Regions from separate parts of the Micromonospora tarapacensis genome, predicted to be linked through region 2. Evidence: predicted binding sites of a transcription regulator. Region 2 holds the regulator's gene; each other region holds the start of a gene.

Region 1 (7,287 bases), on a different contig from region 2:
TCAGCGGGCGGCGGGCAGGCTCGCGACCATGGGCATCGCCGTGACGCCGTACGAACCCGCCGACGAGACCGCGCTCGACGCGGCGTACCGGGTCGTCTGCGCGGCGCTGACCACGGACCTGCCCGACCTGCCGGTGGGCGACCGGGCCGAGTTCGGCCTCGACGCCGCACATCCGCCCTACGGCAGCGTCGTTTACCGGGCGTTGGCCCGGCGGGACGGCGTGCCGGCCGGGCACCTGCGGATGCGGCTGCCCCAGCTGGAGAACACCGGCAACGCCACCGTCGAGCTGATGGTCGACCCGGCCCACCGGCGGCAGGGGGTGGGCCGGGCGTTACTGGCGTACGCCCGGCGGGTGGCCGCCGAGCACGGCCGCGCGCGGCTGATCGGTGAGACGGCCGGCGCGCTGCCCGGTGAGCCGGCGCGGAGGTGCCCGGCGCGGCCTTCGCGGCGGCGGTCGGGGCGCAGGCCGCGCTGGCCGAGGTCCGGCGCCGGCTGGACGTCGGCCGGCTCGACCACGCGGCTCTGACCGCGCTGCACGAGACCGCTCGCGGGCGGGCCGCCGGCTACCGGATGGTGGCGTGGCGGGGCCCGGTCCCCGAGGCGTACGTCCCCGACGTGGCCCGGCTGGAGGGCCGGCTGCTCACCGACGCGCCGACCGGTGATCTCGCCATCGAGGCCGAGAAGGTGGACGCCGCACGGATCCGGGAGGCCGAGCGGATCCGGGCCGCGCGCGGCCGGCGCGACCACCACGTGGGCGCGGTGCACGAGGCGACCGGCCGGCTGGTCGCCTGGACGATGATCGACAGGGGCCCGTCGACGCCGTGGCACGCCTGGCAGGAGATCACGATCGTCGATCCGGCGCATCGGGGGCACCGCCTCGGCCTGCTCGTCAAGGTCGAGAACCTGCGGCATGCGCTGGCGCACGAGCCGGCGCTGACCGTGATCGACACCTGGAACGCGGCGGCCAACGACCACATGATCACTATCAACGAACAACTCGGCTACCACCCCGTCGACGCCTGGACGGACTGGCAGCTGACGCTCTGAGTTGTGACACGCCCCTACTGATCTGGTGCCCTTCTGTTGCATGATGGCGGGCATGACGGACACCCCGCACCCCCTTTACGACAGGCACGCCGAGACCCTCAACCGTGCGCTGACCGCGATCACGGAGCGCGGGTACTGGTCCGCCTACCCGGAGTCACCCAGCCCGCGGGTGTACGGCGAGACCGCCGCCGCCGACGGCAAGGCCGCCTACGAGGCGTACCTGGGCGGCGACTTCCCGCTCGACCAGCCGGGCGACGGCGACCGGCTGGCCACCGAGACCAGCCCGTTCGGCGTCGCGCTGAACGTGCGCTATCCGCACGCCACCCCGGACCAGCTCGTCGCCGCCGCGTCCGCCGCGCTGCCCGCCTGGCGCGACGCCGGCCCGCAGGCGCGGGCGGGCGTCTGCCTGGAGATCCTGGACCGGCTGCACCGGAACGTCTTCGAGCTGGCCAACGCGGTGCAGTTCACCAGCGGCCAGGCGTTCGTGATGGCCTTCCAGGCCGGCGGGGCCCACGCACTCGATCGTGCGCTGGAGTCGGTCGCCTACGCCTACGCCGAGATGACCCGGCACCCGGGCGCCGCCGGCTGGGAGAAGCCCGCCGGCAAGGGCGACCCGCTGCGGATGACCAAGACGTTTCACGTGGTGCCCCGGGGAGTCGCCCTGGTCGTCGCCTGCAACACCTTCCCGACCTGGAACTCGTACCCGGGACTGTTCGCCTCGCTGGTCACCGGCAACCCGGTGGTGGTCAAGCCGCACCCGCGCGCCGTGCTACCGCTGGCCATCACGGTTCGGTACGCCCGCGAGGTGCTCGCCGAGGCCGGCTTCGACCCGAACCTGGTGCTGCTCGCCCCCGAGGCCCCCGGCGAGCGGTTGGCCTCCACGCTGGCCCTGCATCCGGCGGTCAGGATCGTCGACTTCACCGGTTCCACCGAGTACGGCGACTGGCTGGAGGCCAACGCCCGGCAGGCGTCGGTGTACACCGAGAAGGCGGGCCTGAACACGGTGGTGGTCGATTCGACCGACGACTTCGCCGGGATGTGCCGCAACCTGGGCTTCACGCTGACGCTCTACAGCGGCCAGATGTGCACCACCTCGCAGAACATCCTCATCCCCCGCGGCGGGATCGACACCGACCAGGGGCACAAGAGCTTCGACGAGGTGGCCGCCGGGATCGCCGCGGCGATCGGCAAACTCACCGCCGACCCGGCCCGCGGTGTGGAGCTGACCGGTGCGATCGTCAACGACGGCGTGCTGGAGCGCCTGGACGAGGTCACCAAGGTCGGCCAGCCGGTGTTGGAGTCACGGGTCGTCGAGCACCCGTCGTTCCCGGACGCCGTCGTGCGTACGCCGACCATCGTCAAGCTGGACGCCGACGACACCGCGACCTACGCGCGGGAGTGGTTCGGGCCGATCTCCTTCGCCATCGCGACCGACTCCACCGCGCACAGCCTTGAGATCCTGCGCTCGACCGTGCGGGAGAAGGGTGCACTCACGGCGGCGGTCTACTCCACCGAAGAGGCGGTGCTGGACGCCACCGAGAAGGCCGCGATCGAGGTCGGGGTGCACCTGTCCGGCAACCTCACCGGCGGCGTCTTCGTGAACCAGTCGGCGGCCTTCTCCGACTTCCACGGCAGCGGCGCGAACGCGGCGGCGAATGCGGCGTTGACCGATGGCGCGTACGTCGCCAACCGCTTCCGCATCGTGCAGAGTCGCCGGCACAGCTGAGAGCTGGGCGCGGGTTTGCGGGTGGGGCGAGGCGCCCGACGCCTACGCCGCGCGGCGCATCTGGAGTTCGCGGAGGGCGGGAATCCTCGGGTGCGGGACGCGCACGCCGGTGTCCACGAAGCCGAGCCGCTGGTAGGCCCGGTAGGCGCGGTCGTTGCCCACCACCACCTCGAGCATCAGTTCGTCGCGCCCGCAGGCCCGTGACCATGCGGCGACCCCGGCGACCAGATCGGCGAGCAGGCCGTTGCCTCGCCAGGCCGGGGTGAGGTAGACCGCGTAGAGCACGGTCAACCCGGGCTCTGTCGGGTGTGCCATCCCACCCGCGTGCCCGACCAGCCGACCGCCCGGGTCCGCCACGAACTGTGCCGTGTGGGTGCCGGCCGAGACCTGGGCGATCCGGGCGGCGTACTCGGCGTGCGGGCGGGCTGCCGCCTCGGCGATCGTCTCCAGGAAGGCCAGCGGTGCGTCGGCGAGCATCTCCAGGCGCAGCGCCCGCATCCGGGCGGCGTCCGCCGGCTCGACCCGGCGGACGGGTGCCCGCCGCATGCCGGTTCCGTCGGTGACACTCGTCATGCCCGGATACTTATCACAATGACGGACGACGATGCCGAAGGGCTGCAATACGTCCGATTTGTGGTCGTGCGCCTCCGTCACGCCTCGTGTACCGTGCGATTTCGGTCACCCGTTTCAGTGGTCGTCGCCGATTGCCGAGACCGGTGGTTCCGGGTCGTCGGCGCGTGCGTCGGCGACCCGAAGTAGTGGCACGCCGCGCAGAGTGAGGACAAGACCGTGGCACAGGGCACCGTGAAGTGGTTCAACGCCGAGAAGGGCTACGGCTTCATCGCCGTCGACGGCGGGCAGGACGTCTTCGTCCACTTCTCCGCGATCGAGATGGACGGCTACAAGGCGCTGGACGACGGCCAGCGGGTGGAGTTCGAGATCGCCCAGGGCCAGAAGGGCCCACAGGCCGAGCAGGTACGCCTCATCGCCTGAGGCAGGTCCCCACCCGCCGACCGATCGCCGGCCAGGGGCGGCGTGATCGTGGCCGGAGGGGGGCTGCGGTGCGGACGCCTCACGAGGGAAGATCATGGACCGATCCGGCCATCGCTGAGGAGCGTCCATGTCCGACCAGCCACCCCCGGCGGGTCCGTCCTCGCCCACCCCCGGCGAGTCTCCCGGCACGCCGCCGGCCTGGGGCGGTCATCCCGCCGGCCCGGCGCCCGGCCAGCCGCCCCACGCCGCGGTGCCGCCCTATCCGGGCCAGCCGCCCTACCCCGGTCAGCCGGCCTACGGCTGGTACCACCCGGGCGGGTACGGGCACGATCCTTCCGATCCGCTGGTGACCCCGCCCGGGGCGGGGCTCGGCGCCTGGTTCGCGCGTTGTGCGGGGGCGGCCCGCCGGGGCTGGCGCCCGCTGCTGCCGATCCTCGTGCTCACCCAGGTGCTGCCCGGGGCGGTGCTGTCGGTGCTCACGCTGGCCGTCGATCCCTCGGCACGCTGGGACGCCGAGCTCGCCGGTGATGCCGCCGCGCTGCCCGCGACCTTCTGGACGGACCTGTCCACGCTGCTGGTCGTCCTGCTCGGCGGCAGTCTGCTTCTCGGCCTGGTGCAGTGCCTCGGCTGGGCCGCCGGCACCTGGGTGATCGCCCGGCAGGCGGCCGGCGAGCCGGTCACTGCCGGCGCGGCCCTGCGTTACGGCCTGCGCCGGGCGCCCGGACTCTGGGGTTGGTCGCTGCTCGTCGTGCTGATCGTCGGCATCGGGTTCTGCCTGTGCTTCCTGCCCGGCGTCTACGCGGCGTTCGCGCTCGCCATGGCCGGCCCGGTGTACCTGTTCGAGCGGCGGGATCCGATCGGCCGGTCGCACCGGATGCTGCGCGACCGGCTGGGGCTGCTGCTCGGCCGGGTGGCGCTGGTGGCCGCCGCCGTGATCAGCGTCTCACTGGTCACGGGCCTGGTCGAGTCGGTGGCGATCCTGCCGTTCGGCGCCACCGCGCTCGACTCGCCGGGCACGGCGGTGGGAGTCGTCCTCACGATCGTGGTGGTGTCGGTGTTGACGCTGCCGGCGTACCTCGCCCAACTGGTCGGGCTCGTCGTCACCTACGCCGAGCAGCGTGCCCATGAAGGCCCGGTCAACGGCGCGCAACTGGCCGCCGAACTCGGCTGACCCGGGCCATCGTGCTTGCACTCGGCAGGGCAGAGTGCTAAACAAGTCATTGGCACTCGCATGGCGTGAGTGCCAACTGGTCGGGACGGTGGGGCTGCGGTCGCGCTCGTGACATAACCACGGGTGGGGCACGTGGCCGGTCGTCGCGGGCTATCCGGCCCGGCCGAGGAGACGTCGCCGTCGCCAGGTGGCGACGTCCCAAGGTGCGTACACCAGACGGCCCATCCGGGGCACACACTCGGGTGGCCCGTGAGTGTCCAGGAGGACAACGCCGTATGGCCAAGATGATCGCGTTCGACGAAGAGGCGCGCCGCGGCCTCGAGCGGGGCATGAACCAGCTCGCCGACGCCGTAAAGGTGACCCTCGGCCCCAAGGGCCGCAACGTCGTGCTCGAGAAGAAGTGGGGTGCCCCCACCATCACCAACGATGGTGTGAGCATCGCCAAGGAGATCGAGCTCGAGGACCCGTACGAGAAGATCGGCGCCGAGCTGGTCAAGGAGGTCGCCAAGAAGACCGACGACGTGGCCGGTGACGGCACGACGACGGCGACCGTCCTGGCCCAGGCCCTCGTCCGCGAGGGTCTGCGCAACGTGGCCGCCGGTGCCAACCCGATGGCCCTGAAGCGGGGCATCGAGGCCGCGGTCGCGAGCGTCTCGGAGGAGCTGCTGAAGCTCGCCAAGGACGTCGAGACCAAGGAGCAGATCGCCTCCACCGCCTCCATCTCCGCTGGTGACAGCAGCGTCGGCGAGATCATCGCCGAGGCGATGGACAAGGTCGGCAAGGAAGGCGTCATCACCGTCGAGGAGAGCAACACCTTCGGCCTTGAGCTTGAGCTCACCGAGGGTATGCGCTTCGACAAGGGCTACATCTCGGCCTACTTCATGACCGACCCGGAGCGTATGGAGGCCGTCTTCGACGACCCGTACATCCTGATCGCGAACAGCAAGATCTCGTCGGTCAAGGATCTGCTCCCGATCCTGGAGAAGGTCATGCAGGGCGGCAAGCCGCTGCTGATCATCGCCGAGGACCTGGAGGGCGAGGCCCTGGCCACCCTGGTGGTCAACAAGGTCCGCGGCACCTTCAAGTCGGTCGCCGTCAAGGCGCCGGGCTTCGGTGACCGCCGCAAGGCCATGCTGACCGACATCGCCATCCTCACCGGTGGCCAGGTCATCAGCGAGGAGGTCGGCCTCAAGCTGGACGCCGCCGGCCTCGACATGCTGGGCCGTGCCCGCAAGGTCGTGGTGACCAAGGACGAGACCACGATCGTCGACGGTGCCGGCGATGCCGAGCAGATCCAGGGCCGGGTCAACCAGATCCGGGCCGAGATCGACAAGAGCGACTCCGACTACGACCGGGAGAAGCTGCAGGAGCGCCTGGCCAAGCTGGCCGGCGGTGTTGCGGTGATCAAGGTCGGCGCGGCCACCGAGGTCGAGCTCAAGGAGCGCAAGCACCGTATCGAGGACGCGGTCCGCAACGCCAAGGCCGCCGTCGAGGAGGGCATCGTCCCGGGTGGTGGCGTCGCGCTGGTGCAGGCCGGCAAGACCGCCTTCGACAAGCTCGACCTGGCCGGCGACGAGGCGACCGGTGCGCAGATCGTCAAGATCGCGCTGGACGCTCCGCTGCGGCAGATCGCCGTCAACGCCGGCCTCGAGGGCGGCGTCGTGGTCGAGCGGGTCCGCAACCTGGATGCCGGTCACGGCCTCAACGCTGCCAGCGGCGAGTACGTCGACCTGCTGGCCGCGGGCATCATCGACCCGGCCAAGGTGACCCGTTCGGCGCTGCAGAACGCCGCGTCGATCGCCGCGCTGTTCCTCACCACCGAGGCCGTCGTGGCGGACAAGCCGGAGAAGACCCCGGCCGCCCCGGCTGGCCCGGGTGGCGGGGACATGGACTTCTGAGTCCAGCTCCAACCGCAAAGGGGCGGTCCGCGTCAGCGGACCGCCCCCTTTTCGCTATGTCGGCAGCGGTCGCTGGTTCCGTCGCTTCTGCGCCCGGTCGTACGGCGGGCGGTGCGGAACCGGTTCGTCCACCAGGGTGACCGGTTCCTCCGGCGGCTCACTCGCTCCGGTCATCTCCGCGAGCTGCGCGGCGTCGCCGTAGTCGAGCCGGTCGATCGCCAGTTGGTCGGGGAGTTCGTGTACCGGGGTCCAGGTGACCGGCGGCGCGTCCTGGGTCTGATCGTCCTCCATGGTCATGCTGCCTCCTCTACCCGAACGGTAGGGGGCGTCGATGACCCGGGCGGGCGAATGGCAGATTCAAGAACTATTGGCTGTCTGCCGTCTCCGTGGTTCGGAGCGGCTTCCGGTAGAGAAAGAACACCCGCTCGATACGGGCGCCCGCGCTACCCGAA
Region 2 (7,287 bases):
GAAGCAGAGCAAAGGGCACGAGGAGCGACCGCCGGCCGGCGCGACACGCCGGGTCCGGGTCGCGGTGTGAACGTCACCAGCGCAGCAGACGGGTGGCCAGCAGCGCCAGGGCCGCGACACCGGCGGTGGAGGTGCGCAGCACCGAGGGCCCGAGGCGGACCGGTCGGGCGCCGGCCTCCTCGAAGGCCGACAGCTCCGCGGCGGTGATGCCGCCCTCGGGGCCGACCACCAGCACGATCTCGCCGCGTTCGGGCAGCTCGACGGTGGTCAGCCGATCCGCCGCCTCCTCGTGCAGGACGTAGCCGGCAGCGGCACCGGCGATCCGGCGGGCCACCGACACGGTCGCCTCGTCCGGAGCGCCCGCCACCACCGGCAGCCACGCCCGACGGGCCTGCTTCGCGGCCTCCCGGGCGGTCGCCACCACCTGCCCCGGGCCCGGACGCCCCGGTCACCGCGCCACTGCACCACCGAGCGGCTCGCCGCCCAGGGGACGATCTCGTCCACCCCAACCTCGGTCATCGCCTGCACCGCCAGCTCGCCCCGCTCACCCTTGGCGATGCCCTGCACCACCACCAGCCGGGGGTTCGCCGCGTCGACGTACCCGCGGCGGACCACGTCGAGGTCGAGGGTGCCCCGGCCGGCGGCGGTGACCACGGCGGTGGCCGTACCGCCCCGGCCGTCGGCGAGGAGCAACTCCTCGCCGACCCGCAGCCGCTGCACGGTGGCGGCGTGGTGGCCCTCGGGGCCGTCGAGCACCATCGAGTCGGTGGCCGGCAACGACTCGACCAGGAACAGCGGAGCGGACACGTCAGGCGTGGCCGTTGAAGGCGTCCCGCATCCGGGAGAAGAAGCCGCCCTGCTTGGTCAGCTCGGCGACCTCCTCGCCACGGGTCTTGGCGAAATCGCGCAGCATCCGCTCCTGGTCGGCGTCGAGCTTGGTGGGGGTCCGCACGTCCAGGTGGACGTAGAGGTCACCCCGGCCGGCGCCGCGCAGGTGCGGTACGCCGCGCGCCCGTAGCCGCAGCGTGCTGCCGGGCTGGGTGCCCGACTTGACGTCGACCGGCTCCTCGCTGTCCAGCGTCTTGATGGTCAGCCGGGTGCCGAGCGCGGCGGCGGTCATCGGCACGGTGACCCGGCAGTGCAGGTCGTCGCCCTTGCGGGAGAAGACGTCGTGCGGGCGCTCGTGGATCTCCACGTAGAGGTCACCGGCGGTGCCGCCGCCCGGGCCGACCTCGCCCTGCTGGGCCAGCCGGATGCGCATGCCGTCCTCCACCCCGGGGGGGATCTTGACGGTCAGCGAGCGTCGGGTCCGCACCCGGCCGTCACCGGCGCAGGTCGGGCAGGGGTGCGGGATGGTGGTGCCGTAGCCCTGGCAGGCCACGCACGGCCGGGCGGAGACCACCTGACCGAGGAACGTCCGCTGCACCGACTGCACCTCGCCCCGGCCACCGCACGCCTCGCAGGTGGCCAGATGGGTGCCGGCGGCGGTGCCGGCGCCGGCGCAGGTGGTGCAGAGCACCGCCGTGTCGACCGTGATCGGCGCCTCGACGCCGAAGGCGGTCTCCTGCAGGTCCAGCTCCAGCCGCAGGATCGCGTCGGCCCCCTGCCGGGTCCGCGGCCGCGGACCCCGCCCGGCACCGGTGGCGCCGCCGAAGAACGCGTCCATGATGTCCTGGAACCCGACGAAGGGGCCCGCGCCGCCGGGCCCGCCCGGCCCGCCGGCACCCCGCCGCCCGGCGCGAGCGGGTCGCCGCCGAGGTCGACGATCTGCCGCTTCCGGTCGTCCGAGAGGACCTCGTACGCGGCGTTGATCTCCTTGAACTTCTCCTGCGCCTCCGGATCCGGATTCACGTCCGGGTGATACTGCCGCGCCAACTTGCGGTAGGCGCGCTTGATCTCGTCGTCGGAGGCACCCCGGCTCACGCCGAGAATTCCGTAGTAGTCCCTGGCCACTGCGTTCCGTGTCCTCGTGTTCGTCTCGCGTTACGCCGGTCGGTGGCGGCAGCCTGCCGTCGGCCCTGACTGGTCAGTTCTGGGCCAGCAGCTCGCCCACGTAGCGTGCCACGGCCCTCACCGTGGCGATGGTTCCGGGGTAGTCCATCCGGGTCGGCCCCAGCACGCCCATCCCCCCGACGATGGTCGCCCCCGGGCCGTACCCGGTGCTGACCACGGAGGCCGCCCGCAGGTTGTCGATCTCGTTCTCGTCGCCGATGCGGACCCGCAGCGTGCTCGGCTCCACCTCCCCGATGAGCTTGAGCAGGACGACCTCCTCTTCGAGCGCTTCGAGGATGGGGCGCAACGAACCCTGGAAGTCGAGCAGGCCGCCCCGGGTGAGGTTGGCGGTGCCGGCCAGCGCCAGTCGCTCCTCGTGCCGCTCGACCAGCGTCTCCAGCAGCACCGTGGACAGCGTCGTCATGGCCGGACGCAGGTGCGGCAGGGACTCGTCGATGAGTGACTGCACCAGCGGCGGGGTGTCCGACAGGCGGGCACCGACCAGCTTGTCGTTCGCCAGGCGGCGCAGGTCGATGACGTCGTCGGCGAGGATCGGCGCGGGCAACTCGACCAGCCGCTGCTCGACCCGGCCCGTGTCGGCGATCATCACCAGCATCAGCCGGGTGGTGGAGATCGGCACCAGCTCCAGGTGACGCACCCGGGAACGGGCCAGGCTCGGGTACTGCACGACGGCGACCTGCCGGGTCAGCTGCGCCAGCAGCCGCACAGTGCGATGCACCACATCGTCGAGGTCGACGGCACCGGCCAGGAAGCGCTCGATCGCCCGGCGTTCGGCCGGGCTCAGCGGCTTGACCCGGCTCAGCCGGTCGACGAAGAGTCGGTAGCCACGGTCGGTGGGCACCCGCCCGGCGCTGGTGTGCGGCTGGCGGATGTAGCCCTCCTCCTCCAGCACGGACATGTCGTTGCGGACGGTGGCCGGTGAGACGCCGAGTTGGTGCCGCTCGACCAGCGCCTTGCTGCCGACCGGCTCCTGGGTGGCGACGTAGTCCTCGACGATTGCCCGGAGCACGGCGAGCTTGCGCTCGTCCAGACCCATCCTCCCCACCTCCTGTCGCAGGTCAACCGTCAGCGGCACGGCCACCAGAGGAATACTCTGGCACTCGACTGTAGCGAGTGCCAGTCTACGTCGGTGCCCCCGCCAGCGCGATGATCAAGACATCGGTCCGTACGCAAACCGATCGGTGGGTTGACACTCGCCGGTGTCGCTATGGTGCACCGTTGCCGATGGCACCTACCGTGACCTCCATGACTGAACCACCTCGCCCCCCAGACTCCGGCGACGAACCCACGACTCCACTTTCCGGGTCGCCCGGCCAGGCCGGGTATCCCCCGCCCGGGGGCTATCCGCCGCCCGGCGGCGACCAGCCGCCGCCGGCCGGGTATCCCCCACCCGGTGGCTACCCACCGCCCGGTGGCTACCCGCCGCCGGGCGGCGCGCCCGGTGTCGGCTACCCGACCGGCGGCTACGGCGCCCCGGGTGGCGGCTACGCCAGCAACGAGGACAAGACCTGGGTCCTGATCGCCCACTTCGGCGGCCCGCTGGGCGTGATCGTCGGTGGCGGCCTGTTCGGCTGGGTGGCGCCGCTGATCGCGATGATGACCCGGGGGCAGCAGTCCCCCGTCGCCCGCGCGCACTCGGTGGCCGCCCTGAACTTCCAGCTCACCTGGGCCGTCGCCGGCGTGCTGAGCTGGGTGCTCGCCACGATCACCTGCGGCCTGCTGTTCTTCGTCCCGTTCATCGTCGCGATCGTGCCGGTGATCTTCGGCATCATCGGCGGGGTCAAGGCCAACGACGGCGTGCTCTACCAGTACCCGATGACCTACGCCTTCGTGAAGCGCTGACCGCCTTCGTGAAGCGCTGACGGTCAGGGCAGCAGATCCCGCACCACGGCGTCGGCGAGCAGCCGGCCGCGCAGGGTGAGCACGGCGCGGCCGGCGGCGTGGGCGGGCTCGTCGAGCAGGCCCCGCACCGCCGCCCGCGCCGCGGCCGCCCGACCGGCGTCGCCCAGGACGTCCAGCGGCAGCCCGGTGGCCAGCCGCAGCCGGAGCATGACGTCCTCCATGTGCGCCTCGTCGCCGGTGAGCACCTCCCGGGCCAGCCCGGGTGACCCTCCGGCGGCGAGGCGTTGCGCGTACCCGGCGGGGTGCTTGACGTTCCACCAGCGCACGCCGCCGACGTGGCTGTGCGCCCCCGGCCCGAGGCCCCACCAGTCCCCGCCGGTCCAGTAGAGCAGGTTGTGCCGGCACCGGGCGGCCGGCGTACGGGCCCAGTTGGAGACCTCGTACCAGGAGAAACCGGCCGCGTCGAGGGCGGCCTCAGCGGCCAGGTAACGGTCCGCGGCCACGTCCTCGTCGGGGTACGGCAACTCGCCGCGCCGCATCCGGGCGGCCAGCCGGGTGCCGTCCTCGACGATCAGGGCGTACGCGCTGACGTGGTCCACCCCCGCCGCCACGACCTGGTCCAGCGAGGCGGCGAAGTCCTCGGCCCGCTCCCCCGGCGTGCCGTAGATCAGGTCGAGGTTGACGTGGTCGAACCCGGCGTCGCGGGCCTCCAGTGCGGCGGCGGTGGCCCGGCCCGCGCTGTGCCGGCGGTCGAGGACGGCGAGCACCCCGGGCGCGGCCGACTGCATGCCCAGCGAGATCCGGGTGTATCCGGCCGCCCGCAGTTCCTTCAGCGACGCGGGCGTCACCGACTCCGGGTTGGCCTCGGTGGTCACCTCCGCGTCGGCGGCCAGCCCCCAGGTCCGGTCGATCGCGTCGAGGATCCGGGCCAGGTCGTCGGCGGGCAGCAGGGTGGGCGTGCCGCCGCCGACGAAGACGGTGTCCACCCGGGGCGGCGGGGCATCACCCAGCACCCGGGCGGCGAGCGCCAGTTCGGCCAGCACGGTGTCGGCGTAACCGTCCCGGCTCGCTCCGCCGCCCAGCTCGTCCGCCGTATACGTGTTGAAGTCGCAGTAGCCGCAGCGGCTGGCGCAGAACGGGACGTGCACGTACACCCCGAAGCCGCGCGCACCGACGGACTCGCGGGCGCAGGCGGGCAGCGACCCGTCGGCGGGGACGGGTTCGCCTGCTGGAAGGACGCCGGGCATGGCCACTAGTGTGCCCTCACATGACCTCTCCCGACGTGTTCGTGCGGGTCGCCACGGCCCGTGGGGTGACCACCCTCACCCTGGACAGCCCGCACAACCGCAACGCGCTCTCCACGCCGCTGATGACCGAACTGCTCGCCGCGCTGGACGCCGCGGTCGCCGACGACACCGTCCGGGTGATCGTGCTGGACCACACCGGCCCGGTCTTCTGTTCGGGGGCGGACCTGAAGGAGACGGCGGCGGCGTACGCCAGCGGGACGGTGCCCGCCGGGATGCTGGGCGACGTGCTCGCGGCCGTCTGGGAGTGCCCGAAACCGGTGCTCGCGAAGGTCGCCGGCCCGGCCCGGGCCGGCGGGCTGGGTCTGATCGCGGCCGCCGACCTGGCGGTCTGCGCGGCCGAGGCCACGTTCGCCTTCACCGAGGTGCGGATCGGGGTGATCCCGGCGGTGATCTCCGCGACGGTGCTGCCCCGGCTGCATCACCGGGCCTCGGCCGAGCTGTACCTCACCGGCGACACCTTCGACGGGCGGCGGGCGGCCGAGATCGGCCTGGTCACCGCCGCGGTGCCGGCCGGTGACCTGGACGCCGCGGTGGCGCGGTACCTCGATTCGCTGGTGCGCGGCGCCCCGGCGGCGCTGGCCGGCGCGAAGCGGTTGCTGCGCCGCCGGCCCGGCGCCGACCTGCCGGCCGAGCTGGCGGAGCTGGCCGCCCTCTCCACCGGCTACTTCCTGTCCGCGGACGGGGTCGAGGGGGTGACCGCGTTCCGGGAGAGGCGGTCGCCGCGCTGGGTGGCGGAACTCGACAGGTGAGGCCCGGCCGCGGCGGGGAATCTCCGCAGCGTGCGGGGCCGCGGCCGGCGTAACCGGTCGGACGACCCGGACGGGCCGATGGGGGACGTACCCTTGGCGGACGTCGTACGGGAGGTGTGGGTGCGGGCTCGGACAGTCGTGGCCGGTTTCGTGGTTCTCGTGCTGATCGCCGCGATCGGGATCATCCTCGGGATGCGGCAGGTCGGCGAGCGGCTCCGGCTGCCGTTGACCAGCCGGAGCTGCACGGTGCGGGCCGACGGGAAGGTCGCCCTGGATTCGCACCAGATGGCCAACGCGGCCACGATCGCGGCCATCGGCATCCAGCACGAGCTGCCCGACCGGGCCGTGGTGGTGGCGCTGGCCACCGCGTACCAGGAGTCCGGGCTGCGCAACCTGGCCGGCGGCGACCGCGACTCGGTGGGGTTGTTCCAGCAGCGGCCGAGCCAGGGTTGGGGCACCCCGACCGAGATCCGTGACCCCCGGTACGCTGCCGACCGGTTCTACGTCGCCCTGAAGAAGGTGCGCGGCTGGCAGGACATGCGGGTCACGGACGCCGCGCAGAAGGTGCAGCGCTCGGCCTTCCCGGAGGCGTACGAGAAGTGGGCCGACGAGTCGGAGGTGCTGACCCGCGCCCTGCTCGGTCACGCCACCGGGGCGGTGGTCTGCACCTTCGGCGGGGATCCGGCGATGCGCGGCCAGGCCGCCGCCACGGCGCTGACCCGGGGTCTCGCCCTCGACTGGGGGCTCACCTCGGCGGCCACGGCGGCGAGCCTGACCGGCCTCACGGTCGCGGCGACGGACGAGCGCGCGGGCTGGCGGTACGCGCACTGGCTGGTCTCGCACGCCAACGATCACGGGGTCAGGCGCGTCCGCTTCGGTGACCTGGAGTGGACCAACCGGGGTGGCTCGTGGAGCCGGGTCGACGAAGGCTCCACGGGGGCCGCGGAGGTCGTCGCCGAGGTCTTCGCGGACGCGTAACGACCCCGATCTCCCTACCGGCAGTCACCGCACAATCCGACTTTTCACCTTATATCCCCCCAGCAGACTCGCCCTACACAGCTCGCAGTAGTCATGCCACCGCCACCGGTGGCCATCCCGGTGGGATCACCCCAGGGCACCCCGCAGGACGCGCGTGCGCGCGTTACGATCGGCGGCCTGTGCCCAGAAATGGTTTCACCTCTTGGGGAGGGGTACGACGTGGCGTTCGACTACGGCGACCGGACCGGCTATGAACCGATCAGTGACGTCGACCGCAAGGAGTTCCATGAGCAGGGCTTCCTCCTGCTGCGCAACGTCCTGACCGAGGAACACCGGGCCGCGCTCGAGGCCGCGGTCGACCGGGTGTACGAGGAGGAGAAGGCCAAGGGCAACACCAC
Region 3 (7,287 bases), on a different contig from region 2:
CCGCGTCGAGCGCGGCCGACCCCTCGGGCGTACGCAACGCGGCGAACTGCTCCAGATCCACCCGCCCATTCTTCCGCCCCGCCCGACGCCCTCAGCCGGGGGTGGGGCGGGGGTCGGGTCGGCGCAAAGGGAGGCGGCGGGTCGGGGTTGGTCAGCGGGTGGGGGCGTGGGGGCGACGAAGGCGCGCCAGGCGTCGGGAGTGAAGGCGAGCACCGGGCCGGTCGGGTCCTTGCTGTCGCGCACGGCGACCAGGCCGGGCAGGTTGTCGGCGACCTCGACGCAGGCGCCGCCATTGCTGTTGCTGCGGGAGGACTTGCGCCAGGCGGCACGGGTCAGGTCCATGACTTCGCCACTTCCTCGATCAGGCGGGCGGACTGCCGGTGCGGCAGCGCCTCACCGGCCACAGTCTCCCACTGCCGCCCCAGGGCGGCAAGGTCGTTCGGACTGTCCACGGTGTGCCCCCGGAGCTGGTTGTCCAGGTGCGCCACCTCGGTGCCGTCGGCCAGCCGGGCCAGCACGAAGGGGCCGTTGAGCCCGATGTACCACGGGGTCTCGGCCGGCACGATCCGGACCTGGACGTGCGGGCGGTCGGCGAGGCCGCGCAGGTGCTCCAGTTGCTCGCGCATGGTCGCGCGCTTGCCGACCTGCCGGCGCAGCACCTGCTCGTCGAGCACCGCGACGAGCTGCGGTGGCTCCTCGCGGGTGAGCACCTCCTGCCGGGCCATCCGGGCCAGCACCCGCTTCTCGATCTGCTCGTCGGTCAGCGGCGGACCGGCCCGGAGCATCGCCCGTGCGTACGCCTCGGTCTGGAGCAGGCCCGGCACCACGGCCGGGTCGTACCAGCGCAGCGCGACCGCCTCCCGTTCGATCTCGCCCCACGGCCGGAACCAGTCCGGCTCGGCGTGCAGCCGGATCAGCTCCAGCATCCCGACGAAGAGACCGCCGGTTTCCAGCACCTTGTCGACCCGGGCCAGGTAGTCGGCGCTGAGCTGGTTCGGGCCGATCTCCATCGCGCTCACCGCCGAGGTGGAGTAGTTGATCATCTTGCTCAACTCCTCCTGGCTGAGCCCGCGTACTTTGCGGGCCCGGCGCAGCTGGTCGCGCAGGAACCCCAGGGTTGGTACGTCCGCCATCTGTCCGCCCTCCGTGACGTGTTCGCGCCGGAGAGTAAGGGTGCGTCGTGCGGCGGGGAAGTGATTGTCGGCGTGTTGCGGTCAACGCTGGCGAACGACGGCGGAAGAGTGTGGAAAGAGTGGCGACGCGGGTGCCCAGGCGTGGCGACACGAGGGTGGCGGATTGGCACTCTCCTTGACGGAGTGCTAGCCGAGGAATAACCTGCGATTAGCACTCTCACCCTGAGGGTGCCAACCTTCGGGCCCTGGTGTCCGGGGGTTGAACGCCAGGCGGACCGGCACCCGCGACGACGGCCCCGCCCGGTGGCATGTGGCAGATTGACGCCGGCCGGCGTGCCGACCGGCAACGAAACCAGTACCCCAGGAGGGTATGCCCGTGACTACCGCGACCAAGGTTGCGATCAAGCCGCTCGAGGACCGCATCGTGGTCCAGGCGAACGAGGCCGAGACCACCACCGCCTCGGGCATCGTGATCCCCGACACCGCCAAGGAGAAGCCGCAGGAGGGCACCGTCCTCGCTGTCGGCCCGGGCCGGATCGACGACAAGGGCAACCGCGTGCCGATCGACGTCTCCGTCGGCGACACCGTCCTCTACTCGAAGTACGGCGGCACCGAGGTCAAGTACGCCGGCGAGGAGTACCTGGTGCTCTCCGCCCGCGACGTCCTCGCGGTCATCGAGAAGTAAGCAACCGATCAGTGTCGTTGCCCCGGTCCGGCTCGCCGGGCCGGGGCAACGTCGCTTCGAAGGGACATTCATGGCGAAGATCCTGAGCTTCTCGGACGACGCCCGGCACCTGCTGGAGCACGGTGTCAACGCACTCGCGGACGCGGTCAAGGTCACCCTCGGCCCGCGCGGGCGCAACGTCGTCCTGGACAAGAAATTCGGTGCGCCGACGATCACCAACGATGGTGTGACCATCGCCAAGGAGATCGAGCTCACCAACCCGTACGAGAACCTCGGTGCGCAGCTGGTCAAGGAGGTGGCGACCAAGACCAACGACGTCGCCGGCGACGGGACCACCACCGCGACGGTGCTGGCCCAGGCCATGGTCCGGGAGGGCCTGCGCAACGTCACCGCGGGCACCAACCCGGCCGGCCTCAAGCGGGGCATCGACGCCGCCGCCACCAAGGTCTCCGAGGCGTTGCTCGGCCGGGCCGTCGAGGTCTCCGACCGGAAGTCGGTCGCGCACGTCGCGACGATCTCCGCGCAGGACGCCACCATCGGCGAGCTGATCGCCGAGGCGATGGAGAAGGTCGGCCGCGACGGTGTGATCACCGTCGAGGAGGGTTCCGCCCTGCTGACCGAGCTGGACGTCACCGAGGGCCTCCAGTTCGACAAGGGCTTCATCTCGCCGAACTTCGTCACCGACGCGGAGTCGCAGGAGTCGGTCCTGGAGGACGCCTACGTCCTGATCACCACGCAGAAGATCTCGGCGATCGAGGAGCTGCTGCCGCTGCTGGAGAAGGTCCTCCAGAACAACAAGCCGCTGCTGATCATCGCCGAGGACGTCGAGGGGCAGGCGCTGTCCACCCTGGTGGTCAACGCGATCCGCAAGACCATCAAGGTCTGCGCGGTCAAGGCCCCCGGCTTCGGCGACCGCCGCAAGGCGATGCTCCAGGACATGGCGATCCTCACCGGCGCCGAGCTGGTCGCCCCCGAACTGGGCTACAAGCTCGACCAGGTCGGCCTGGAGGTGCTGGGCAGCGCCCGGCGCATCGTGGTCGACAAGGAGAACACCACCGTCGTCGACGGCGGTGGCCAGAGCAGCGAGGTCGCCGACCGGGTGGCCCAGATCCGCAAGGAGATCGAGGCTTCGGACTCCGAGTGGGACCGGGAGAAGCTCGCCGAGCGGCTGGCCAAGCTCTCCGGTGGCATCGCGGTGGTCAAGGTCGGCGCGGCCACCGAGGTCGAGATGAAGGAGCGCAAGCACCGCATCGAGGACGCCATCTCCGCGACCAAGGCCGCGGTCGAGGAGGGTACGGTGCCCGGCGGCGGTGCCGCCCTGGTGCAGATCCGGAGCGTCCTCGACGACGACCTCGGCTTCACCGGCGACGAGAAGGTCGGCGTGTCGATCGTGCGCAAGGCACTTGTCGAGCCGCTGCGCTGGATCGCGCAGAACGCCGGTCACGACGGCTACGTGGTCGTGCAGAAGGTCGCCGCCAGCGAGTGGGGTCACGGCCTCGACGCCGCCGTCGGCGAGTACGTCGACCTGGCCAAGGCCGGCATCCTCGACCCGGTCAAGGTGACCCGCAACGCGGTCACCAACGCCGCGTCGATCGCCGGTCTGCTGCTCACCACCGAGAGCCTGGTGGTGGAGAAGCCGACGGAGCCGGAGCCCGCCGCGGGCGGCCACGGCCACTCCCACGGCCACAGCCACCAGCACGGCCCGGGCTTCTGATCCCTGCCGTACGCCGGACGCGGGGCGCACCGTCATCGGACGGTGCGCCCCGCGCGTCCGTGCAGCTGATCTGCGGCCGGAAAGGATTACGGAACGCTGACGTGACTACCGGATGGGTGGCCCGGTCGGAAACACTGGGCGGGTGAGCAGCACGACACCCAGATATGCCGCGCTGGCCGGCGTCGCCGCCGCTGCGGCGGCCATCGGCACCGCCGAACTGGTTGCCGCCCTGACCGGCCCCCGGTCGTCCCCGCTCGTAGCGGTCGGCGGTCTCGTCGTAGACACCGCCCCCGAGCCGGTCAAGCGGTTCGGCATCGAGGTCTTCGGCACGAACGACAAGATCGCCCTGCTGGTCGGTACGGCACTGCTGCTCGGCGGCTTCGCCGCCCTGATCGGCATGCTGGCCGCCCGGCGGTTGACGGTGGGCCTGGCCGGCATCGTCGTCTTCGGCGGGATCGGCGCGGCGGCGGCCCTGACCCGGGCCGGTGCGGACGCCGCCGACGTGCTGCCGTCACTGCTCGGGGCGGCGGTCGGCGGGGTGGCACTCTGGGCGTTCGTCGCAGGCCCGCTGGAACTCGACCCCTGGCCCTGGTCCCCACCGACATCGGCCGGCCCGACAGCGTCCGCCGGAAGCACACCACTCCCTGAAGGTCCGGGGCGACGGGTCGACCCGGATTCGCGGCGGCGGTTCCTCACCGGTGTCGGGACGGTGCTCGGGGTGGCCGCCGTCGGGGGCGTCGCCGGGCGGTGGCTGGCCGGCCGCCAGGGGTGTCGGCCGCCCGCGAGGCGATCACGCTGCCGGCACCGGTCTCTCCCGCACCGCCGGTGCCGGCCGGCGCCGACCTGACCCAGCCCGGGCTGGCCAGCTACGTCACGTCCAACCGAGGCTTCTACCGGATCGACACCGCGCTCGTGGTGCCGCAGGTCGATCCCGAGACCTGGCGGTTGCGCATCCACGGCCGGGTCCGCAACCCGGTCACGCTGAGCTACGCCGACCTGCTCGCCCGGCCGATGGTGGAGCGGTACGTGACCCTGGCCTGCGTCTCCAACGAGGTCGGCGGCGACCTGATCGGCAACGCCCGGTGGCTCGGCGTGCCGATCCGGGAACTGCTCGACGAGGCGGCACCGCTCGACGGAGCCGACCAGGTGGTCGGGCGCTCGATCGACGGCTGGACCTGCGGCACGCCGACCGCGGTGCTGCGCGACGGGCGGGACGCCCTGCTCGCGGTCGGGATGAATGGCGAGCCGCTGCCGGTGCAGCACGGCTTTCCCGCCCGGATGGTGGTGCCCGGCCTGTACGGCTACGTGTCGGCCTGCAAGTGGATCACCGAGCTGGAGCTGACCAGCTTCGCCGACTTCGACGCGTACTGGGTGCCCCGGGGTTGGTCGGCGCAGGGGCCGGTGAAGACGCAGTCGCGGATCGACACTCCCCGCCCGCGCAACCGCCCGGCCGCCGGCCCGGTCGTGGTCGCGGGTGTCGCCTGGGCGCAGCACCGGGGCATCGACCGCGTCGAGGTACGCGTCGACGACGGGCCCTGGCAGGAGGCGGAGTTGGCCCCGACGGTCTCGGTCGACACCTGGGTGCAGTGGTCGTGGCGGTGGCCGGCCACCGCGGGCGAGCACACCCTCCAGGTCCGGGCCACGGACAGCACCGGCGAGACCCAGACCGGCCAGCGGCAGGACGTCGCCCCCGACGGCGCGACCGGTTGGCACACCGTCACGCTCACCGTCACCTGATCCAGTTCGCGCACCGCAACCGCTCCCTGGGCTTCGGCGCTGGCTGCGGGAGCCGCGTCCAGCAGGCGCGGGCACTGTCGAGCTGGTGGCGCACACGGATCGCTTCTCGATCGCGCGGCGCCCTCAGGTGACAGCACAGACGGATCAGCTCGACAGACGCCACCCGAGGGTATGCCGCCAGCGCGTCCCGATACCGCCCAGTCTCTCCAGCCGCAGCCGCAGCCGCAGCCGCAGCCTCGGTCGGTGGTGGGGTAGACACGGCGACGCCGCGTCCCGGCATCGGGACGCGGCGTCGGTTGCCTGCGTCAGGCGACGTTGCGCTGGGCGGGCAGTGCCGATCGGTGGGGGCTGCCCAGTCGGGCCTCCAGCCGGTTGACGTCGACCCGGGTCTGCCGGCGATCGGCGAGATCCTCCCAGCCGACCGCGAGCAGCCGCAGCCGCTCGGACTCGCTGAAGCCACCCCACACGCCGTACGGCTCCCGTACCGACAGGGCGTGCGCGGCGCACTCGGCCCGGACCGGGCAGGTGCGGCAGACGGCCTTGGCGGAGGACTCCCGGCGCAGCCGGGAGGTGCCCCGCTCCCCGTCCGGGTGGAAGAACTGGGCGCTGTCCCGGCCTCGGCAGGCACCGAGCCGCTGCCAATCCCAGAGGTCGATGATGGGTCCGGGCAGTCTACGTACGTTCGACATCAGCACCCCTCCTCTCGCGCGGCACCGCGAGACGTTTTTGGCCGGCTGTCCGGGCGGCGGGCCGCGCAGGCGCACCGTTCCCGGCCTGGCCCCTCCCGTACCCGGACCGCTCTCGACTCACACGTCTTTGATCCAGAACGGCATGCCCACTTGCGGCATATGCCCTATCTGTCGGAAAAGTTGGGAGGATTGCCCGGAACATCCTCCCGACCGCAGCCGGCCATGGTCTGCTCGTGTGCGGAGAGGAGATGCCAGTGCGTACCGTTCTTGTGTGCGTTCGAACGCCGCTCGCGGCGCAGCACCTGACCTCCGCGGCAGCGCGGCTGGGGTTGTCGGGTGCCGTCCGGACGGCGGTCTCCGATCCCGAGGTCATGCTGCGGCTGGCAGAGCGCCCCGCCGACGTGGTGCTCGCCGACACCGCGCTCACCCGTCCCGACAGCGCCGGCTTCGTCCGCCGGGTGCTGGCCCGCGCGCCACAGGCCGCCGTCCTGCTGTTGGGCGCGGAGGAGTCGGAGGCGGCGACGGCGACCATCAGCGCCGGGGCGCGTGGGCTGATCCAGGGGGTGGACCACGATCTCACCAGCGCGGTGGCCAAGGCGCTGCTGCTGCTGGCCGCGCCCGGTCGGCCGAGCCGGAACCGGATCGCCGACCCGGCCCGCGACGCCGCGGCGGTCGGTGGGCCGGGACGGCCGACGCCCAATGGTCGTGCCGCCGGTGAACCCGCAGCGGCCTGGCCGGCGGTGGACGGCGCCGGCGGGCCGGCCATGGTGCCGGCGCAGCGCGGCGACGATCCGGCCGATCCGGACGCCGAATCCGAGCCGGTCAAGCCCGGTGCGCCCGCGAGACCCGACCGGTCCACGATCGGCCTCACCGAGCGGGAGTTGCAGGTGCTGCTCGGCATGGCCGAAGGCAAGAGCAACGCCGAGATCGGCCGGGAGCTGTTCGTCTCCGAGGACACCGTGAAGACCCACGCGCGGCGGCTGTTCCGCAAGTTGGGTGCCCGCGACCGGGCGCACGCGGTGGCGGCCGGCTTCCGGGCCGGGCTGGTCGCCTGAGCTGGCCGGCTGTCGGATCAGTTGCCGGCGCCGGGCTCGTCCTCGGTGCCCTCGCTGAGGGTGTCGTGCACGCCGTCGGCGTAGCCGCGGGCGTAGTCCCAGGTGACGTAGTGGTCGGGATCGGGGTCGTAGGCCGGCTCGTGCACCCGGGGGCGCCCGGAGTTGAGCAGGTGACGCAGGTTGCCCCGGAGCAGATCCCAGTCGAAGTAGTGCGGCTCCCGGCAGTCCTCGCAGTCGATGACGAGCCCGCGGACCCCGATCGGCGCGAGCAGTG

Evidence for each region. The regulator HrcA, encoded in region 2, represses chaperone genes, less so after heat shock. The targets are predictions, from matches to a motif close to GGTTNGCACNCTCNNNNNGAGNGTGCNAACC.
Region 1: a site for HrcA is predicted at 4,985-5,015, ahead of groL (chaperonin GroEL). Genes of this name have one in related genera too.
Region 3: a site for HrcA is predicted at 1,340-1,370, ahead of groES (co-chaperone GroES). Genes of this name have one in related genera too.

Annotation. Positions count from the first base shown of each region.
Region 1 covers NZ_JAHCDI010000003.1:293,503-300,789, forward strand. The annotation lists partial or broken gene KIF24_RS02220 (N-acetyltransferase family protein) at 29-1,047, shown strand; gene paaN (phenylacetic acid degradation protein PaaN) at 1,100-2,773, shown strand; gene KIF24_RS02230 (GNAT family N-acetyltransferase) at 2,816-3,346, opposite strand; gene KIF24_RS02235 (cold-shock protein) at 3,563-3,766, shown strand; gene KIF24_RS02240 (hypothetical protein) at 3,894-4,937, shown strand; gene groL (chaperonin GroEL) at 5,213-6,835, shown strand; gene KIF24_RS02250 (hypothetical protein) at 6,890-7,126, opposite strand; gene KIF24_RS02255 (GNAT family N-acetyltransferase) at 7,200-7,287, opposite strand, start outside.
Region 2 covers NZ_JAHCDI010000004.1:51,608-58,894, reverse strand. The annotation lists partial or broken gene KIF24_RS06330 (16S rRNA (uracil(1498)-N(3))-methyltransferase) at 74-807, opposite strand; partial or broken gene dnaJ (molecular chaperone DnaJ) at 809-1,953, opposite strand; gene hrcA (heat-inducible transcriptional repressor HrcA) at 2,027-3,049, opposite strand; gene KIF24_RS06315 (DUF4870 domain-containing protein) at 3,259-3,855, shown strand; gene hemW (radical SAM family heme chaperone HemW) at 3,879-5,102, opposite strand; gene KIF24_RS06305 (enoyl-CoA hydratase-related protein) at 5,123-5,911, shown strand; gene KIF24_RS06300 (hypothetical protein) at 5,990-6,889, shown strand; gene KIF24_RS06295 (phytanoyl-CoA dioxygenase family protein) at 7,079-7,287, shown strand, end outside.
Region 3 covers NZ_JAHCDI010000003.1:614,541-621,827, forward strand. The annotation lists gene KIF24_RS03800 (THUMP-like domain-containing protein) at 1-61, opposite strand, end outside; partial or broken gene KIF24_RS03805 (DUF397 domain-containing protein) at 163-342, opposite strand; gene KIF24_RS03810 (helix-turn-helix domain-containing protein) at 333-1,133, opposite strand; gene groES (co-chaperone GroES) at 1,504-1,818, shown strand; gene groL (chaperonin GroEL) at 1,889-3,532, shown strand; partial or broken gene KIF24_RS03825 (molybdopterin-dependent oxidoreductase) at 3,675-5,269, shown strand; gene KIF24_RS03830 (WhiB family transcriptional regulator) at 5,575-5,958, opposite strand; gene KIF24_RS03835 (helix-turn-helix transcriptional regulator) at 6,213-7,013, shown strand; gene KIF24_RS03840 (DUF5319 domain-containing protein) at 7,031-7,287, opposite strand, start outside.